DNA from 4 places in the Kitasatospora sp. NPDC098663 genome. Region 1 is predicted to be linked to each of the others. Evidence: riboswitches for the same ligand, from Rfam matches in the RefSeq annotation. Region 1 holds a riboswitch; each other region holds the start of a gene.

Evidence for each region. Region 1 has a riboswitch for cobalamin ahead of ACIQVZ_RS09045 (HoxN/HupN/NixA family nickel/cobalt transporter). Riboswitches for the same ligand answer to the same signal wherever they lie in the genome.
Region 2: another riboswitch for cobalamin. It lies ahead of ACIQVZ_RS07530 (prenyltransferase/squalene oxidase repeat-containing protein); the one in region 1 lies ahead of ACIQVZ_RS09045 (HoxN/HupN/NixA family nickel/cobalt transporter).
Region 3: another riboswitch for cobalamin. It lies ahead of ACIQVZ_RS05630 (cobalamin biosynthesis protein); the one in region 1 lies ahead of ACIQVZ_RS09045 (HoxN/HupN/NixA family nickel/cobalt transporter).
Region 4: another riboswitch for cobalamin. It lies ahead of ACIQVZ_RS07450 (HoxN/HupN/NixA family nickel/cobalt transporter); the one in region 1 lies ahead of ACIQVZ_RS09045 (HoxN/HupN/NixA family nickel/cobalt transporter).

The regions. Positions count from the first base shown of each region.
Region 1 is NZ_JBIWAP010000006.1:211,827-216,620, reverse strand. It holds gene rpsN (30S ribosomal protein S14) at 1-162, opposite strand, end outside; gene rpmB (50S ribosomal protein L28) at 162-398, opposite strand; gene rpmG (50S ribosomal protein L33) at 524-688, shown strand; gene ACIQVZ_RS09045 (HoxN/HupN/NixA family nickel/cobalt transporter) at 801-1,916, opposite strand; cobalamin riboswitch at 1,946-2,160, opposite strand; gene ACIQVZ_RS09040 (ArsR/SmtB family transcription factor) at 2,242-2,625, shown strand; gene ACIQVZ_RS09035 (DNA-formamidopyrimidine glycosylase family protein) at 2,645-3,454, opposite strand; gene ACIQVZ_RS09030 (AAA family ATPase) at 3,536-4,339, opposite strand; gene aroQ (type II 3-dehydroquinate dehydratase) at 4,419-4,794, opposite strand, start outside.
Region 2 is NZ_JBIWAP010000005.1:181,685-186,478, reverse strand. It holds gene ACIQVZ_RS07535 (hypothetical protein) at 1-1,409, opposite strand, end outside; cobalamin riboswitch at 1,543-1,619, opposite strand; cobalamin riboswitch at 1,697-1,840, shown strand; gene ACIQVZ_RS07530 (prenyltransferase/squalene oxidase repeat-containing protein) at 1,944-4,794, shown strand, end outside.
Region 3 is NZ_JBIWAP010000004.1:72,866-77,659, reverse strand. It holds gene ACIQVZ_RS05635 (cobyric acid synthase) at 1-1,139, opposite strand, end outside; gene ACIQVZ_RS05630 (cobalamin biosynthesis protein) at 1,136-2,104, opposite strand; cobalamin riboswitch at 2,212-2,344, opposite strand; gene ACIQVZ_RS05625 (alpha/beta hydrolase family protein) at 2,697-3,809, shown strand; gene ACIQVZ_RS05620 (hypothetical protein) at 4,155-4,794, shown strand, end outside.
Region 4 is NZ_JBIWAP010000005.1:157,702-162,495, forward strand. It holds gene ACIQVZ_RS07440 (nitrilase-related carbon-nitrogen hydrolase) at 156-1,097, shown strand; gene ACIQVZ_RS07445 (ArsR/SmtB family transcription factor) at 1,210-1,542, opposite strand; cobalamin riboswitch at 1,640-1,882, shown strand; gene ACIQVZ_RS07450 (HoxN/HupN/NixA family nickel/cobalt transporter) at 1,933-3,042, shown strand; gene ACIQVZ_RS07455 (short-chain fatty acyl-CoA regulator family protein) at 3,147-4,550, opposite strand.

The DNA of each region.
Region 1 (4,794 bases):
GTCGCGGGGCTGGCGGGCGAGTTCGGCCTGGGCGGCGGCGCGTTCGGCGGGGGCCGTGCCGGGACTGGCGATGATCCGCTTGAGCTCGGCGCGGCGCTCGGCGTACCGGGCCACGACGGCACGGCGCTGCTCGTTCTTGGCGATCTTGCTCTGCTTGGCCATCAGGCCTTCCCCCCTCGGGCGCGGATGCGGGCGACGGCGGCCTCGATGCCGATCGTGTCGATGGTGCGGATGCCCTTGGCGCTGAGGGTGAGCCGGACGTACCGGCCCTCACCGGGCAGCCAGTAGCGCTTGTGCTGGATGTTGGGGTCGAAGCGGCGGCGGGTGCGGCGGTGCGAGTGCGAGATCGCGTTGCCGAATCCGGGCCGACGGCCGGTGAGTTGGCAGTGGGCGGACATGGGTGCTCCCTGGCGTCCGGGAATGGGCAGGACGGAGCTCACGTTACACCAGATGAAAATGACTTCCATTTCGGTGTACGGTTTCGCCCCGACCCCGAACACCCCGCCAACCCGGGAGGACACCCATGGCCCGTAACGAACTGCGCCCCGTCATCAAGCTCCGCTCCACCGTCGGCACCGGCTACACGTACGTGACCCGCAAGAACCGCCGCAACGACCCGGACCGGATGGTCCTGCGCAAGTACGACCCGGTCGCGCGCCGGCACGTCGACTTCCGCGAAGAGCGCTGAACCCCGCCCGCCCGACGACCGGCACCGACCCGCGGCGACGGAACGGCGCCTCCCCCGGGATCCCGGGGGAGGCGCCGTCGCCGCCCGCTGCCGTCGCCGGTCGCAGCCGTCGCTACTCGGCGGCCGCCCAGCGCTTCTCCACCCGGGCCAGCTTCCAGTAGGCGATCGCCGCGGCCCAGACCACCACGAACAGCCCGGCGATCGCGTAGCCGACGTTGTCCAGCGAGATGCCCGCGATCCAGCCGGTGACCGGGTCGGTCAGATCGAGCTTCTCGTGCAGCACGCCGACCAGTTCGATGGTGCCGATGACGAAGGCCACCGCGATCGACAGCCCGGTGATCGTCAGGTTGTAGTAGACCTTCCGGACCGGGTTGGCGAAGGCCCACTGGTACGCGAAGTTCATGAACGTCCCGTCCAGGGTGTCGAACAGGCTCATCCCGGCCGCGAACAGCAGCGGCAGGCAGACGATCGCGTACCAGGGCAGCCCGGCCGCCGCCCCCGACCCGGCCATCACCATCAGGGTGACCTCGGTCGCGGTGTCGAAGCCCAGCCCCAGCACCATGCCCACCGGGAACATCTGCCCGGGCCGGGTGATCGACCGGGTCGCCCGGTTCAGCACCCGGGCCATGAAGCCGCGCGAGTTGAGGTGCTCCTCCAGCTGCGCCTCGTCGTACGACCCGGCCCGCATCGCCCGGAACACCTTGAGTATGCCGAGCAGCGCGGCCAGGTTGAGCGCGCCGATCAGGTAGAGGAACGCGCCGGAGGCCGTCGTGCCGACCATCCCGAGCCACTTGTGGGTGGTCGAGTCGTCGTCCATCAGCGTGCTGGCCAGCTGCGCGCCGCCCGCCACCAGGGCGGCCATCAGCACCACCATCGAGGAGTGCCCGAGGGCGAACCAGAAGCCGACCGAGACCGGCCGCTTGCCGTCCGCCATCAGCTTGCGGGTGGTGTTGTCGATCACCGCGATGTGGTCGGCGTCGAAGGCGTGCCGCATGCCGAGGGTGTACGCGGTGATCCCCAGGCCCACCCCGAAGACCTGGGTGCCGACCGCGTAGTTGTGGGGCGCGACCAGGAAGACGAGCGTCCCGAAGGCCACCACGTGCATGGCCAGGATCACCCCCATCAGCCCGGCCGTGCGAACGGTGTCCTCGCGCTTCCAGCGGAACGTGGGCAGCGCGGACGGTGTCGCCGGAGCCTCGGCAGCCGCGGCGGTTTCGGGCAGGGTCATTCGGGTCACGCTCCAGCACCTCGTGGAAACACTTCGTGAGATGCCGTGGCCGGTCTCCTGGCTTACGGGGGTCCCGTACCCGCCTTCCCAGGTGCGCGAGGCTCCCAGTGGCGTCGTGGGTACGGACGTCTCTCCATCGTCGACGATCACGATGGCCCGATCACAGTGGCGAGGGCCGCTCCGGACTGGGATCCCTGAGGATCCGTCACCGGTCTTCCCGAGCACCACGGCGGGGAACACCGTAGGGGCCAGGACCCACCCTTGCAAGGCTGCGCACCTGCGCAGGTGTCCAGGATCACAGGCCCCCTGCTGCAACAATGTGCGCATGCATCTCGTACCGGCCGACCGCGCGGGCCACCGCACCATCGACGGACACCGGGTCTGCGAGGCCATCGCCGCGATCGGCGACCCCGCGCACGTCCGCACCTGGGCCGAGCGGTTCTCCCTGCTCGCCGACCCCGGGCGGCTCGCCCTCCTGCTCGCCCTCCACCGGGCCGGCCCGCTCGCCGTCTCCGACCTCGCCGTGGCCACCGGCATGCGCGACCCCGCCGTGTCCCAGGCCCTGCGGCTGCTCCGCACCGCGGGCGTGGTGACCGGGGACAAGGACGGGCGGGTCGTGCGCTACCGGCTCGTGGACGAGTCCCTGCGCCCCCTCCTCGACGCGTGCGCCGCCGCCGAACACCACGAGCCCGGCGCGGCCTTCGGCTGACCGGCCGGGCAGGGCCTGGTCAGGCCGCCTGGCAGGCGGGGCACCAGAAGAGGTTGCGCGCGGCGTGCTGTTCCGTCCGGACGTCGGTGCCGCAGACCAGACAGGGCATCGCGGCCCGCCGGTAGACGTACACCTCGCCGCCGTGGTCGTCGACGCGCGGCGGTCGGCCCATCGCCTCGGGGGTGTGCTCGGGCCGGACGGTGTCGATCCGGCCCGCGCCGACGCCCTCGTGCATCAGGGCGACCAGGTCGGCCCAGATCGCGTCCCACTCGCCCCGGGTGAGGTCACGGCCGGCGCGGTGCGGGTTGATCCCGTGGCGGAACAGCACCTCGGCCCGGTAGACGTTGCCCACCCCGGCCAGCACCTTCTGGTCCATCAGCAGCGCGGCGACGGTCGTCCGGCTGGCCGATATCCGGCGCCAGGCGGCCTGCGGGTCGGCGTCGGCCCGCAGCGGGTCGGGGCCCAGCCGGGCGGCGACGGCGGCCTTCTCCGCGCCGGTGACCAGCGCGCAGGTGTTGGGGCCGCGCAGGTCGGCGTAGCCGTCGTCGTTGGCCAGCCGCAGCCGGACCAGGCCGACCGGCTCGGGCGCGGGCCCGGTACCGAAGGCGAAGCCGCCGTAGAGGCCGAGGTGGACGTGCACCCAGCCGCCCTCCTCGAAGCCGAGGAACAGGTGCTTGCCGACGGCTTCGGCCGCGGTGAGCAGCTGCCCGTCGATGGCCTTGGCCTCGTCGGCGAACCGGCCCTGCGGGCTGGACACCTCGACCGGGCGGCCGCCGAAGGCCTTCCGGTTCTCGGCGGCGAGGCGGTGGATGATGTGGCCTTCCGGCACGGGCGTCAGCTCCCCCGGGGTGGTTCGATCAGGACCCGCCCATCATCGCAGTCGGCACCGACACCACCGGATCGTCGCGGGTCAGCGCACCGGCATGCCCATCAGCCGGGCCAGGATGACGCGGTCCAGCTCGGCGGCGGTGCCGGCCACGTCCAGGTACGAGTTGTCGATGATCGGCAGCCCGGAGTTGTACCAGCCGGCCATCCGGCCGTGGATCCGCGCCACCTCCTCGTCGCCGAGCCGCCGGGTGCCGCCGCGCCGGGCGTTGCGGTGCAGCACGGAGTCCAGGCTGGGCAGCAGCACGACCGGGATCATGCCGGGACCGATGTGCCGCTTCCAGCCGCCGAGGCCGATGGCCGGGCGGTCCGGGAAGACGGCGTCGTCGATGATGCAGGAGATGCCGTTGGCGAGGTAGTTGCGGCAGGCGAAGCCGCAGGTGCGGCGGGCCAGCCGGTACTGCGCCTCGGAGGCGTTGTTCCAGCCGGACTGCGGGTTGGCGAAGCCGGACTGCACCCACTCGCGGACGTCGTCCAGGCTGATGTGCGCGGTCGGGCTGGGCCGGCGCTCGGCCCAGTACCGGGCGACGGTGGTCTTGCCCGCCCCGGCCGGGCCGATCAGCAGGACGGCGATCGGGCTGGTGGGCGCGTGCCGCTGCGGCGGGTGGGCGGGGAGTTGCACGGGCGCGCCGGAGGGCAGCACGAAGTGCCCGGTGGCCCCGGCGGAGGCCGGTGCACTGGGCGCGGGTGCGACCGGAGCGGGCGCGGGAACAGGAGCCGGAGCGGGCGGCACCGGCGGCGGCGCGGCGGCCCCCGACGGCTGCGGCCCCGGCGGAGCGGCGGGACGCGGCGGGACGTGCCCACCCCCGGCGTACTGCGTCACGGTCACCTCCCGACACCTCTCAGCGGGGAGACTACACGGCGGCCCGGCGGCGGGCACAGTCCGCCGCCGGGCCGCTGACCAGGCGTCAGCGCGTGGTGAGTTGCTCGGCCAGGGCGCGCAGGGCCAGCTCGTACGAGCCGAGCCCGAATCCCGCGATCGTGCCGGAGGCCACCGCGGCGATCACCGAGGTGTGCCGGAAGGCCTCCCGGGCGTACGGGTTGGAGATGTGCACCTCGATCAGCGGCGCGGTGCGCTGCGAGGCGGCGTCCCGCATCGCGTACGAGTAGTGCGTGAACGCGCCCGGGTTGATCACCACGGGCACCTTGCCGTCGGCCGCCTCGTGCAGCCACTCCACCATCTGCTGCTCGGAGTTGGTCTCGTGCACCTCGACGTCGAAGCCGAACTCCTTGCCGAGCGCGGTGCAGCGCTCGACCAGCCCGGCGTAGGAGGTGGCGCCGTAG
Region 2 (4,794 bases), on a different contig from region 1:
GAGACGGTGTCGCCGAGGTGGACGGTGGTGGCCCGGGTGGCGCCGGTCGCGGCGCCGCCGTCCAAGCCGACCTGCCAGGTGGACGAGCCGCTGTTGGCCGTGCCGTTGAGCGCGGTGACGGTGCCGCCGCCGGTGGACGGCGTGACGGAGGTGACGCAGCCGCCCGGGGTGGCGCTGCCTGCCGCGTCGAGGACGTCGCCGAGGGTTGCGGTGGTGCCGGTCGGGGTGAGGGTGACGGCGCAGACCTTGAGCGCGCCGGTGCCGTCGTCGACGACCAGGGCGAGCCTGGCGGCGGTGCCGGCGGTGAAGCCGGTGGTGGCGGCCCAGGCGGGCTCGCCGGCGGTGGTCGGGGTCGGCGGGGTGGCGGTGAAGCCGGCGCCGGCGACGGCGCGCAGGCCGTCGACGGAGGCGTAGGGGGAGGGGTTGGTGTCGGTGGGCAGGTACTTGAAGCCGCCGCCGGGCTTGAACTGCTGGGCGATCAGGAAGTCGACGGGGCTCTTGCCGGTGCCGCTGGTGAAGTCGGTGCCCTGGGGGTTGATGCCGCAGGCGTTGAGGCCGGAGACGGCCCAGCCGTTGGAGTCGGTGTTGACGCCGAACATGGCGTTGAAGGCGCCGGAGGCGGTGAGCTTGCCCTTGAGGAAGTTCTTGGCGGCGACGATCGCCGGGTCGGTGGCGGCGACGCCCCCGGTGCAGAGCGAGGCCATGGCGGCGCCGGTCATGTCGATGTCGCTGCCCTGGGCGAGGGCGTTCGGGTCGCCCGCGGCCTTGCTGAAGTTCCAGCCGCCGTCGTTGTGCTGGTTGGCGCGCACCGCGGTGACGGAGGCGTCGAGCAGCGGCTGCGGGACGCGAGGGCTGCCGGCCTGGGTTCTGGCGCCCGCGAGGGCGAGGAGGCCGAAGACGGTGCCGTTGAAGTTGGCGGACGGGCCGTAGTAGCCGGGTTCGGCGGTCTGCCAGTAGGCGGCGAGGTCGGCGACGAGGTTGCGGCCCGGGCCGACCCGGGAGGGGTCGATGCCGGCGGCGTAGGCGTTGAGGATGCCGCGCTCGTAGTCCGTGACGACCGGCGAGGCGCTCGGCCAGCCGGGGGCGGCGAGCTGGCCGCGGTAGACCAGGCGGGCGTTCTTGGTGGGGTCGCCGCCGGGGGTGACGTCCGCGGCGGCCGTGCCGGCGGCCGCGAGTGCGCTGAACGCCCACTCGTTGGAGAGCCCGCCGCCGGTGACGTAGCTGCCGTCGGCGGCCTGGAGCGACTTCAGGTAGGTGACGCCGGTGCTCTTCGAGGTGGCTATCTGGGTCGGGCTGGCCGTCGCGTGGGCGGGGACGGCGGAGAGCAGGAGCGCGCCGGCCGTCAGGGCGACGGTGACGGCGGAGGCGGCGCGGGAAGGTGTGGTCCGCGCGGGGGCGAGGAGGGACATGGGACAGGCTCCTTGGGGTGGCGGGCGCCGACCCTGCCCCGGAGTTCCGGCGCCCGTTCGAGGGCGCGCGACTGCCGGAGCGGTCGCCGCCCGGATCGCGTGGGCCGGCTTTCGCCATGGTGCGTGGCCGGTCGGGCATTCGGGCTCAGGGCGGCGTGATCGCCGCCCCACACCGCTGCGCGTCAGCCCCGGATTCGCACCGGGTTCCCCCGCTCGGCCACCGCGGACGCTACCGCACGGCGCACCGGCGCACGAGGTGGTGTGATCGACATGACGACCCGTTGACTCCCGTTCGACCGGCGTGGTCTGATGAACCGATTTTTTGCCCTCGGCATTCAGGGGAAGCCGGTCGAACTCCGGCGCTGACCCGCAACCGTGGACCCACCTGTGGTGGGTGAGCCGGAATGCCTGGACCGGGGGCCTGTTCACAGAGCACTTGCGTCGTCGCGGACTACGACGCGGTCCGGACGGTCCCTGCCCAGGAGACCGTGGGCTGCGCCGTTGCGTCCTGCGTCGACCGACCAGGGAGTCGTCGTGAGGGTCAGCAGCAGTCGCACACGTCACAGGAACCGGGACCTCGCCTCCTTGGTGGTCGCCGGTGCTGTCGCGGCCGCCGCCTGCGGAAGCGTCCTGTTCGGGCGCCCCGGTACCGCGGCCGCCGACCCGATCGAGCAGTGCACGGCGACGACGGGCGCGATCGTCGCCGTCGACTTCACCCACTGGGGCGGCGGCGTCGTCCGGGGCTGCGACGCCCACCCCACGACCGGGATGAACCTGCTGCACGCCGCCGGCTTCACCACCGCCGGAACCGAGCACGACGGACCCGCCTTCATCTGCCGACTCGGAACCGGGACCTTCAACAACGGCACCCAGTACCCGACGCCGGCCGAAGAACCCTGCGTCAACACCCCGCAGGCCACCGCGTACTGGTCGTACTGGATCGCCGAACCCGGCCAACAGGCGTGGTCCTACAGCCGGTTCGGCGCCGGGACGCAGAAGCCCGAGCCCGGCGAGGTCGAGGCCTGGGTGTACGGCGGCACCGACATCGGCGGCACCAGCGGGGCGCCGGGCTTCGCGCCGGACTCCGTCCGGGCGAAGAGCGGCGGCTCGTCGGCTTCGCCGTCCGCCCCGCTGTCACCCTCGGCGACCCCGAGCCCGACCCCGACCCCGAGCCCGACTCCGACCTCGACTTCGACCGGGCCGTCCGCCACCGGAGACCCGGCGGCCGCCGCAGCCTGGCTGGCCCGCCAACTCGTCGGCGGCGACCACATGGAGAACTGGGCCGTCGAGGGGCCGGACCACCCCCGGACCGCCCTCACCGCCATCGCCCTCGCCGCCGCCGGCACGCAGGACCCGGCGCTGCGCCGGACGACCGCCTTCCTCTCCGCCCACGCCGACGCCTTCCTGTATCCCGACGGACCGGCCGGCCGGCCCGATGCGAAGGCCGCCGCACTGCTGGCCCTCGTCGCCGAGAGCACCGGTGGCGATCCCCGGGCCTTCGGCGGCCGGGACCTGATCGCCGCGCTCACCGGTCACGTCTGCACGGCGGCGGGGGAGAACGGCAAGTGCACCGCCGCCGGGGACTTCCTCGGCGCGGCCTCGCCCTGGGTCCAGTCCCTCGGTGTCATCGCCCTCCAGCGCGCCGGCGTCACGCCACCCGCCCCGGCGCTCGCCCGCTTCACGGTGCTCCAGTGCGCCGACGGCGGGGTGGCCGGATCGATGATCGTCGCCGGCGACCACTGCGAGTCCGACCCGCTCACCACCGGCCTCGCGGTCCTCGCCCTGCGCACGGCCCCCGGGTACGAGACGGCCGCGAAGAAGGCGTCGGACCAGCTCGCGGCCGGACAGCAGGCCGACGGTTCCCTCCTCCCGTACCTCGGCGCCCCCGGTGACACCATCAGCACCGCGAGCGCGGCCCAGGCGTTCAGGGCCACCGGACAGGACACCCGCCGGGCCGCCGCCACGGCCTGGCTCGCCGCCCGGCAGGGAACGGACGGCGGCTTCGGCCCCGACGCGTCGACCACCGACCCGGACCCGGCGGCCACCGAGCAGGCGATCCTGGCCCTGACCGGCACCGACCTCACCAGCGTCCGGCACAACCCGGACGCCACCGCCCCGCCGACGACACCCGCCACCACCCCGCCGACCTCGCCCGCGACCACGCCGCCTGCCGGGCGAACCCCCGACGCCGCCAAGGGCAGCGCCTACCTCACCGACCCGTCCCGCCTGATCAACGGCCGCTACTACGAGGGCTTCCCGGCCTTCGCCGACTTCGGCCTCACCATCGACGGCGCCTACGCCCTCGCGGCCACCGGCACCGACGACGCCGCGCTGCGCAGGATCGTCGACTTCCTGGACCAGCCGGGCAAGGACGCCGGCGAGCGCACCGTCAACGACTGGACCGGCATCGGCACCGAGTACGCAGGCGGCGGCTCGATCGGAAAGGAGGCGCTGCTCGCCGAGGCGGTCGGCCGCAACCCGCGCGCCTTCGGCGGCCACGACCTGATCGCCGCCCTGGCCGCCCTCGTGTGCACCAAGGCCGACCAGAGCACCGGCTGCGCGGCGCCCGGCAACTACACCTACGCGACCTCGGTGTTCTCCCAGGCGCTCGGCATCATGGCCCAGCTCCGGGCCGGGGACTCGACGAACGCGGCTCCCGCGATCGCCTACCTGAAGGGCCTCCAGCACCAGGACGGCTCGTGGCCGAGCCTGATCCCCGCCACCGGTGACTCCGACGTGGACAGCACGGCGATGGCCGTCATGGCCCTCGCCCTCGTGCCGGGCGACGAAGCCGCGCGGGCCGTCGACCAGGGCCTCGACTGGCTCGCCGCGCGGCAGCTGCCCGACGGCGGCTTCCCGGGAGCGGCCGGCGACTCGACCAACTCGGCCGCGCTCGCCATCCAGGGCATGACACTGCGCCAGTCCACGTACGGCGCCCAGATCGCCAAGGCGCGCGACTTCCTGTCGGGCCAGCAGAACGGCGACGGCGGGTTCAACGTGGCCTCCGCCGGGCAGCCGGGGTCGGACGTCCGCGCGTCCACGCAGGTGCTCGGCGGTGCCACCGGGATCTCGTTCGGCACGCTGTTCCGGGAGCTCGGGGGAACGTCGACGCCGACGCCCACTCCGACCTCCACCGGGACGGCGACCCCGACGGCGACCCCGACGGGTTCGCCGACCGGCACCCCGACCGGCACGCCCACGGGCACCCCGACCGGCACACCTACGAGCATTCCCACGAACACGCCGAGCCCGACGGGCTCGCCCGCCACGGCTGGGCCCTCGGACACCGCCGCTCCCTCGACCGGCGACGGCTCGGCCACCTGGTCGGCCGGCGGCATCGACGCCCCGGCCGATGGCAGGGGCGCCCCCGCCGGTGGCGCGGCGG
Region 3 (4,794 bases), on a different contig from region 1:
GGCCGCGCCAGCACCTTCTCGGCGCCGAACCGCACGTGCGTCGGCAGCAGGCCCAGGCCGTCGACCGAGCCGGCCCCGGACTCCACCTCGTCCTCGATCCCGCGCGCCAGCATCTGGTAGCCGCCGCACACCCCGAGGACCGGCAGCCCGGCCGCCGCCCGCGCCTTCAGCGCCGGCTCCAGGCCGCGTTCGCGCAGCCAGGCCAGGTCGGCCACGGTGGCCCGGGTGCCGGGCAGCACCACCAGGTCGGCGTCGGCCAGTTCCTCCGGCCTGGTCACCCAGCGCACCAGCACGCCGGGCTCCTGGGCCAGCGCGTCCAGGTCGGTGAAGTTCGACAGCCGGGGGAAGCGCACCACGGCGACCCGCAGCACGTCCGCCCCGAGCGGGCCGCGGCCGTCCACCCGGTCCACCACCGTGGACAGGTCCAGCGAGTCCTCGGCGTCCAGCCACAGGCCCGGCAGCATCGGCAGGGTGCCCAGCACCGGACGGCCGGTCAGCCCGTGCAGCATCTCCAGGCCGGGCGCCAGCAGCCGCGCGTCGCCGCGGAACTTGTTGACGAACCAGCCCGCCACATGCCGCTGGTCCTCCGCCGACAGCAGTGCCAGCGTCCCGTACATCGCCGCGAAGACGCCGCCGCGGTCGATGTCCCCGACCACTACCACCGGCAGCCCGGCGGCCGTCGCCAGGCCCATGTTGGCGATGTCCCGGTCCCGCAGGTTGATCTCGGCGGGCGAGCCGGCGCCCTCGCAGACCACCACCTCGTAGCGGCGGCGCAGATCCGCCAGGCACTCCAGCGACCGTTCCAGCAGGACGGGCTTGCGCTCGCGGTAGTCCAGCGCGCCCACCTCGGCGACCGGCCGGCCCAGCAGCACCACCTGGCTGCGGCCGTCCGCGCCCGGCTTCAGCAGCACCGGGTTCATCGCCGCCTCCGGTTCCACCCGGGCCGCCTGCGCCTGCATCGCCTGTGCCCGGCCGATCTCGGCGCCGTCGGCGGTGACGAAGGAGTTCAGCGACATGTTCTGCGCCTTGAACGGAGCGACCCGCACCCCCTGCCGGGCCAGCCAGCGGCAGATGCCCGCGGTCACCACGCTCTTGCCCGCGTCCGAGGTCGTCCCGGCGACCAGCAATGCGTTGCTCATGCCCTTCCCCTCCACCGTGTCGTCAGCGAGCGCAGCGCGACGTGCCCCGCGACCGTCGTACCCAGGGCCAGCGCGCCCACCCGCCGGGAGAGCACGCAGGCCCGCTCGATGTCGTCGACCGTCACCGGCCGCAACTCCGCGCCCAGCACCGGCCGGTGCTCCACCCGCTCCCCGTACTGGAGGGTCCCGCCCAGTCGGACGCCCACCGCGCCCGCGAAGGCCGCCTCCGCCTGGCCCGCGTTCGGGCTCGGGTGCGCCGAGCCGTCCCGCCGCCAGACCCGCCAGGCCGTTTTCGGCTGCGGCGCGGCGGCCACCGTGAGCAGCGCCGTCAGCCGGGCGCCCGGCCAGCCCGCCACGTCGTCCAGCCGGGCCGAGGCCCAGCCGAACCGGGCGTACCGCGGCGAGCGGTGGCCGACCATCGCGTCCAGCGTGTTCACCGCGCGGAACGCCAGCAGCCCCGGGGTGCCCGCCAGCGCGCCCCAGACCAGCGCGTTCACCACGGCGTCCGCCGTGTTCTCGGCCACCGACTCGACTACCGCGCGGGCGATCTGAGGCCCGTCCAGCGCGCTCGGGTCCCGCCCGCACAGGTGCGGCAGCCGCTCCCGCGCGGCCGTCAGGTCGCCGGTGGCCAGTGACCGGCCGATGGTGCGCGCCTCGCGGGTCAGCGAGGTGCCGCCCAGCACCGTCCAGGTCGCGGCGGCCGCCAGCGCGGCCCGGCCCAGCGGACGCCGGCCCACCGTACGGTCCAGGGCCGCCGCGCCGGCCGCGACCGCGCCCACGCACAGCGCCGTGTACCCGGCGCCGGCCACCCGGTCGTCCTGCCACACCCGCCGCTCCAGCCGGGTCGCCGCACTGCCGAAGACGGCCACCGGGTGGCCGCGCCGGGGGTCGGCGAAGCGGGCGTCGGCGGCGAAGCCCGCGGCGGCGCCGAGCGCGAACGCGGCGGCGCGGGTCAGCGGGCGCACGGCGGGTTCGGCGGAAGGCCGCGTGGGGTCCGGCAGGGCGGGGCAGCCTGCATCGCGTGCGTGTCCTCACTCAGGGTCCGCGCCCTGGATCGACGTACCGGGGGCGAGAGTCTCCTGGCTTCCGGGTCGGACGCACCCCCGGGCCTTCCAGCGGCTTCTGACGGCCCGCCGTGGCGATGTTCCGAGCGTGCTCCCCGGTGACAGTGGCGGGACCGCGCCGGACTCGCACCGGCTTCCTCTGCATGCCTCCGTTTGGCCCCAGGATCCCATCACGCGGCCGAACCGGGAGTCAACCGAGGTCACGGAGGGGTTGGTCACACCTCGGAGCCCCGTCGCCACCTCCGATCCGCCCGCCCCGCCCGACGCCCCGCCGTGCCTGACGCCCGCCCCGCCCGACGCCCCGCCGTGCCTGACGCCCGCCCCGCCCGACGCCCCGCCGTGCCTGACGCCCGCCCCGCCCGAGCCCCCGCCGTGCCCCGGACGGCCCAGCCCGGTGGCCGCCCGCGCGGCCCCCCGGTGAACTGGTGCCCGAACACCGTCCGCACACCGCCCGGACACCGTCCGGTCCAAGACCAGCAGAGCGGGGAGCGATATGCGTTGGGGAACCGCGGCCGTCGTGGCGGCCGCCGTCGTCGGCGCCGGGGCCGCCGTCCTGGTGATCGGCCGTCGGGCCTCCGAGCGGCTGGTCCACCCGGCGAGCGCCGCCCGGGAGTCCGGCCCCGTCCTGGTGCGGAGCCTCGCCGCGGGCCGGATCACCTTCAACCGCCGCCCCGAGAGCCTGCGCCCCGGCCGCTGGGCCGTGGAATGGGACGACCACGGCCACGCCGTCGTCGAGGAGGTCCTGCACAGCGACGAGAACGGCGTCACCCGCCGCCTCGTCCGCGCGGACCGGGGCACCCTCACCCCCGGCACCGAGGTCCACTTCACCCCCCGCGTCCACCTCGGCGACCCCACCGAGGCGCTCGGCCTCCCCTTCACCGACACCGCCGCCGACGGCGAACTCGGCGCCCTCCCCGCCTGGCGCCTCGACGGCAAACGCGGCACCTGGGTGATCCTCGTCCACGGCCCCGGCGCCGACCGGCAGCAGACCCTCCCGGTCCTCCCCGTCCTCGACCGCCTCGCCCTGCCGGCCCTCGCCGTCACCTACCGGGGCGACCAGGGCGCCCCGGCCTCGCCGGACGGGCTCGGCCACTTCGGCGAGACCGAGTGGCGCGACGTCGAGTCGGCGGTCCGGCTCGCCCTCGACAGCGGCGCCGGCCGGGTCATCCTGTACGGCTGGTCCCTCGGTGCCACCATGGCCCTCCAGACGGCCGCCCGCTCCGCCTGGGCCCATGCCGTCAGCGGCCTCGTCCTGGACTCGCCGGTCCTCGACCTGCCCGCCACCGCCCGCCGCGGCGCCGCCCGGGTCGGCTACACCGGCGCCGCCGCCGAGCTCGGCGCCCTCGCCGCCGAGGGCCGCACCGGCGTCGACCTCGCCGACTTCAGCCGCATCGCCGAGGGCGCCGACCTGCGCGTCCCCACCCTCCTGCTGCACAGCCCCGACGATCAGGTCGCCCCCTTCCGCGCCGCCGAGCGCCTCGCCGCCGCCCGCCCCGGCGTGGTCAGCCTCCGACCCTTCCCGGGCGCCGACCACGCCACCCTCTGGAACTCCGCCCCCACCCACTACACCGAACTCCTCCGCCGCTGGCTCACCCCCCTTCTCTGAACCCAGCCCCCCCGCACGAGAAGTCACACCGACAGGGCCTCTGTACGAAACCCGAACCTCACCCGTCAGCCACGGAGCGTGACCGGTCGGGCGGGTAGCGCGACCGCCGCCGCAAGGGTTGCGCCGGGATGGCATGACCCCGCCACCTGTTTCCGGCCAGGCGGTTTGCCTCTGTTGCCCGATTGTTGCCCGATCTTGGGGAGGTGCCGTCGACGGCCGCCCGTCCGTACAGCCAACCGGATGTGACAGAAGGCCGGTACAAGGGGAAGACTGCTCGACGTGACGTCTCGGAATCCGCGCGACCGTGATGCCCCGCTCCCTCCGACGATCGGTACTGGTGCGACGGTGACCCGTCTCCCCGGTACGGCCCACCGGCCCGCCGCCGGCAAGCCGGGCGGGGCCGGGGTACCCCGCCGACGAGGGCCCGCTGCGGCGCCCGGTCGGGGGAGGGTTCCCGTACCGGAGGGCTTCCCCGCGCCGGCCGAGCTGGCGCCGCTGGCCCGCCGGATGCTGGTGGACGCCGTCCGGATCGCCCGCTGGGCGGGGGACCTGGAAGAGGTCGACAAGCGGGGCGAGCTGCTGCCCGACGACGCCCGTGCGGCGGGTCGGGCGCTGGCCATGACGGTCGGCGCCGCCGCCAAGGCGTGGGGGCAGGCACTGCTGGTCGGCCTGGTGGAGGCCAGGGACGGCGGTGCGGTCCCGGGTTGGCGCCTGCACGCCTGGGAGCACGACGACGAGGCGGTGGTCCGCGGCTGGTCGGCACTGTTCGACGCCTGGACGCTGCTCGCCCCGGTGCCGCCCGCCGCCCTGCGGGGCGTGTTCGCGGTGCTGGCCGGCCAGGCGGTGGACCAGGCGCCGCAGCTGCTGTCGTTCCTGCACCTGGTGGCCGGTCCGGTGTCGGACGGCGAACTGCTGGAGCTGCTGCGCCGGGGGCTGGACGAGCGCCGGGTGGGTGGCGCGGACGGTTCGGGCCTGTCGCCCGTGC
Region 4 (4,794 bases), on a different contig from region 1:
CCGGCGGCCACCCGTGGTCCGGGCGCCTGCGAGGCTCCTCGCACCCCCTTGCCGGAACGTTCCGGCACAGCTTAGGGTCACCCGTGCCGGAACGTTCCGGCACGGCTTCGGCCGCTGCTCCGGCACCATGACCCGAGATGACCCGAGGACCCGCCATGCGCCTGATCACAGCCCTGAACCCGCCCGCGTCCCCGGCCCGCACCCGCGCGCCCCGGCGCGCCGCCCTGCGGGTCGCCCTCGTCCAGCAGCGCTGGCACGCGGACCCCGAGCAGCACCGGGCCGGCCTGCTGGAGGGAATCCGCCTCGCCGCCGAGCAGGGCGCCGCCCTCGTCGCGCTCCAGGAGCTCACGCTCTCCCCGTACTTCGCCGTGCTGCGCCAGTCCGACCACCCGCAGGCCGTCGAGCCCGAGGACCTGCGCACCGGCCCGACCTTCGCGTTCGCCGCGGCCGCCGCCCGCGAGCACGGCATCCACGTGCACGCCTCGCTCTTCGAGAAGGCCGACGGGCCGGACGGCCCCGACGGCCTCGGCTACAACACCGCGATCCTCGTCGCCCCCGACGGCACCCTGGTGCAGCGCACCCGCAAGCTGCACATCCCCGTGACCGAGGGCTACTACGAGGACACCTGGTTCCGCCAGGGCCCGGCCGGCGAGGACGCCTTCCCCCTCGCCGAGGTGGGCGACGCCGCCGTCGGCCTGCCAACCTGCTGGGACCAGTGGTTCCCCGAGCTCGCCCGCGCCTACTCCCTCGCCGGCGCCGACGTGCTCGTCTACCCGACCGCCATCGGCTCCGAGCCGGGCCACCCCGGCTTCGACACCCAGCCGCTGTGGCAGCAGGTCATCACCGGCAACGCCATCGCCAACGCCACCTTCATGGTCGTCCCCAACCGCATCGGCACCGAGGGCGAACTCACCTTCTACGGCAGCTCGTTCATCGTCGACCCGTACGGCCGCGTGCTCGCCCGGGCACCGCGCGACGAGGCCGCCGTCCTGGTCGCCGACCTCGACCTCGACCAGCGCCACGACTGGCTCGAGCTCTTCCCCTTCAACACCACCCGCCGCCCCGACGCCTACGCGCCCCTGACCGCCCAGCGCTGACGCCCCCCGGCCTCCCCGGCCCGGTTCCGGCCGGGAGACGGGGAGGCCCTTCGGCACCACCGACCAGGCGACCGGACCTCACCGGGACAGCACGCTCAGCGGGCGCTCGCGCTCAGGCGCGCCTCGGCAGGGTCTCGTCGAGGAGCCGGGCGATGCCCGGGTCACGAAGCCGGTACCGGACCACCCGCCCGTCCCGCTCGGCCGAGACCACGCCGGAGGCCCTCAGGATGCGGAGGGTCTGGGAGACGGCGGTCGGGCTGATGCCGCAGGCGCCGGCGAGGTCGGAGACCGGGATCGGTCCGGCAGCGTGCATCGCCGCCAGCAGGGCCAGTCTTCCGGGCTCGGCCAGCAGCGCGAACCGCTCGGCCACGGAACGCAGCCGGTCACGGTCGGCCACCGCAGCGGCGGCCGCCTGGACCGCTCGGGCATCGATTGCCTCGGGCATGTGCTGCCCTTCCCCCTCGTCACGGCTTTGTCAGCACTTTGCGTTATTGCAACATATGCGCAACTGCGCAGCCTTGTCGACTGGCTGTCCGAGCCCCTACGGTGTTCCCCGCCGTGGTGTTCGGGAAGTCCGGTGACAGCTCCTCAGGGGCCCAATCCGGCGCGGCCCTCGCCACTGTGAACGGGAAGTGCCCCCGGCGCGCCCGCAGCCACTGCGGGCAGTCACCGGTGCCGTACGGCGCACGGGAAGACGAGCCGCGGGGTGCGCTCAGCCCTGCCCGGACGCGGGCAGAACTGTCCATCCCCCAGTCAGGAGACCGGCCACGGCGCGCACGACTCCCCCGACCTCACCGGGGGTGCCCCCATCGAGGAGCTGGAGAGGCCGCCCGTCATGACCCTCACCGACGACACCCCGTCATCCGCCCTGCCCCTGCCCCCGCGCTGGCGGCGCCAGGACACCGTCCGCACCGCCAGCCTGCTCGGCGTCATCCTCGCCATGCACGTGGTCGCCTTCGGCATGCTGTTCCTGCTCGTCGCGCCCAACCACTACACGATCGGCAACCAGGCCTTCGGCGTCGGCCTCGGCATCACCGCCTACACCCTCGGCATGCGGCACGCCTTCGACGCCGACCACATCGCCGCCATCGACAACACCACCCGCAAGCTGATGGCCGACGGCCAGCGCCCGGTCTCGGTCGGCTTCTGGTTCGCCCTCGGCCACTCCAGCATCGTCATGGCGATGGCCGCCCTGGTCGCCGGCGGCGCCCAGATCGCCGGCACCCTGGTCGATGACAAGTCCACCGCCCACCAGTGGCTCGGCGTCATCGGCACCAGCGTCTCCGGCACCTTCCTCTACCTCATCGCCGCGCTCAACCTGATCGCCCTGGCCGGCATCTACAAGGTCTACAAGGCCATGCGGGCCGGCCAGTTCGACGAGAAGCAGCTGGAGAAGCACCTCGACGAGCGCGGCTTCATGAACCGCATCCTCGGCAAGCTCACCAAGTCCATCCGCCGCCCCGGCCAGATGTACCCGGTCGGCGTGCTCTTCGGCCTCGGCTTCGACACCGCCACCGAGGTCGCCCTGATGGTGATGGCCGGCTCCGGCGCCGCCTCCGGCCTGCCCTGGTACGCCATCATCTGCCTGCCGTTGCTCTTCGCCTGCGGCATGAGCCTGTTCGACACCCTCGACGGCACCTTCATGAACTTCGCCTACCACTGGGCGTTCTCCAACCCGGTCCGCAAGGTCTACTACAACCTCACCATCACCGGCCTGTCCATCGCCGTCGCCTTCGTCATCGGCACCATCGAACTGGTCGGCGTGCTGCACGAGAAGCTCGACCTCACCGACCCGGTCACCGGCTGGATCGCCGACATCAGCCTCGACAACGTCGGCTACATCCTCGTCGGCATGTTCGTCGTCGTCTGGGCCTGCGCACTCGCCTACTGGCGCTTCAGCAACGTCGAGCAGCGCTGGGCCACCCGCGTCGAGAAGACCGGCTGACCCGCCCGCCCGGTTCCGGCGGTTCCCGGGGGTGTCGACGATCGTCGACACCCCCGGCGGTCTGCCCGCAGACGGTCGCGGCAGTGGAGTTGCGCCCCCGGCCTTCAGCGCCGGGGGTCGGGTAGTGCCGGGTACGGGACGAAGGTGCTGGTGTGCTCGTCGAGCGCCAGCGGCCGGCCGATGGCGGGCGCGGCGCGCTGGGGGCACGCCGGGCGTTCGCACACCTTGCAGCCGAGCCCGATCGGGGTGGCGGCCGCCACGTCGCCGAGGTCCAGTCCCGCCGAGTACACGAGCCGTGCGGCGTGGCGGAGTTCGCAGCCGAGGCCGATGGCGAAGGTCTTGCCGGGGCGGCCCCAGCCGCCGGGTGAGCGGGTGACGGCGCGGGCGGTCCAGAGGTAGCGCCGGCCGTCGGGCATGGCGGCGACCTGGACGTGGACCCGGCCGGGGGCGGCGAAGGACTCGTAGACGTTCCACAGCGGGCAGGTGCCGCCGGTGCGGGAGAAGTGGAAGTCGGTCGCGGACTGGCGCTTGGAGACGTTGCCGGCCCGGTCGACCCGGACGAAGGAGAACGGTACGCCGCGCAGCCGGGGCCGCTGGAGGGTGCTGAGCCGGTGGCAGACCGTCTCGTAGCCGACGCCGAAGTGGTCGGCGAGGTGCTCGATGTCGTAGCGCGCCGATTCGGCCTCGGCGTGGAAGGCGGCGTACGGCAGCACGAGGGCGGCGGCGAAGTAGTTGGCCAGGCCGATCCGGGTGAGCGACCAGGCGGTGGAGCCTTCGGGGCTGTCCTGGGCCGCGAGTTCGGACAGCAGCCGATCGTGTTCCAGGTAGGCGAGTTGGGTGGCCATCCGGAACGCCTGCTGGCCCGGGCGCAGCCGGTCCGACAGGCTCAGGATCCTGCTGCGCGGGTCGTACCGGTGCAGGTGCTCGCCTCCGGCGGCGGTCCGTACGCCGTGGCCGGAGGCGAGCCGGTCGGCCAGCACCGCCCTGACCTCGCCGCGCCGCAGGCCGATGGTTGCGGCCAACTCCTCGGCCGCGGTGTCGAGTTCGTGGAGGTAGTTCTGGCGGCGGTAGAAGAACTCGCGGACCTGTTCGTGCGGGGTGAGGGTGTCGGGCGCCGGGCCGCGGTCCCCCGCGAGGACGGCGAGCTGCTCGGACACCGCCCGTCGGCCGCGGCCGAGGTCCATCAGCAGCCGCGCCACGGCGGGCAGGCGGGCGGCCACCTCGTCGAGGTCCCCGGCGGTGACCCGTCCGGCCGCGAGCTCCTCGCCGAGCGCGTCGCGCAGTTCGGCGGTGAGCCGGGCGCTGCCGGGCGGGGCGAAGTACCCGGCCTCGACGCCGAAGGCCTCGGTGAGGCGCAGCAGCACGGGCACGGTGAGCGGGCGGGCGTCGTGCTCCAGCTGGTTGAGGTAGCTGGGTGACAGGTCGATCAGCCGGGCGAGGGCGGCCTGGCTGAGTCCGCGTTCCTCGCGCAGGCGGCGCAGCCGGGCGCCGGCGAAAGCCTTTCCCATCGTGTCGTTCTCCCCTCACCGGCCGTCGGCCCACCTAGCCGATCTTGCCGGACAGGGCCTGGTGCGGGAAGCCTAGCCGCACGGCGAGAGGTCGCGTCGTCGCAACCTTCGCAGATTCGCCGGGGACCGTTCGCAGAAGTTGGCAGTGGTCCATCGGTGACGGCGGCTTCGCCGGGTGCCAGAGTCGGTGGTGCGGCCGGGAGGTGCGCAGGACAGCGGCGAAACACCAGGTCGGTCGCGGCCG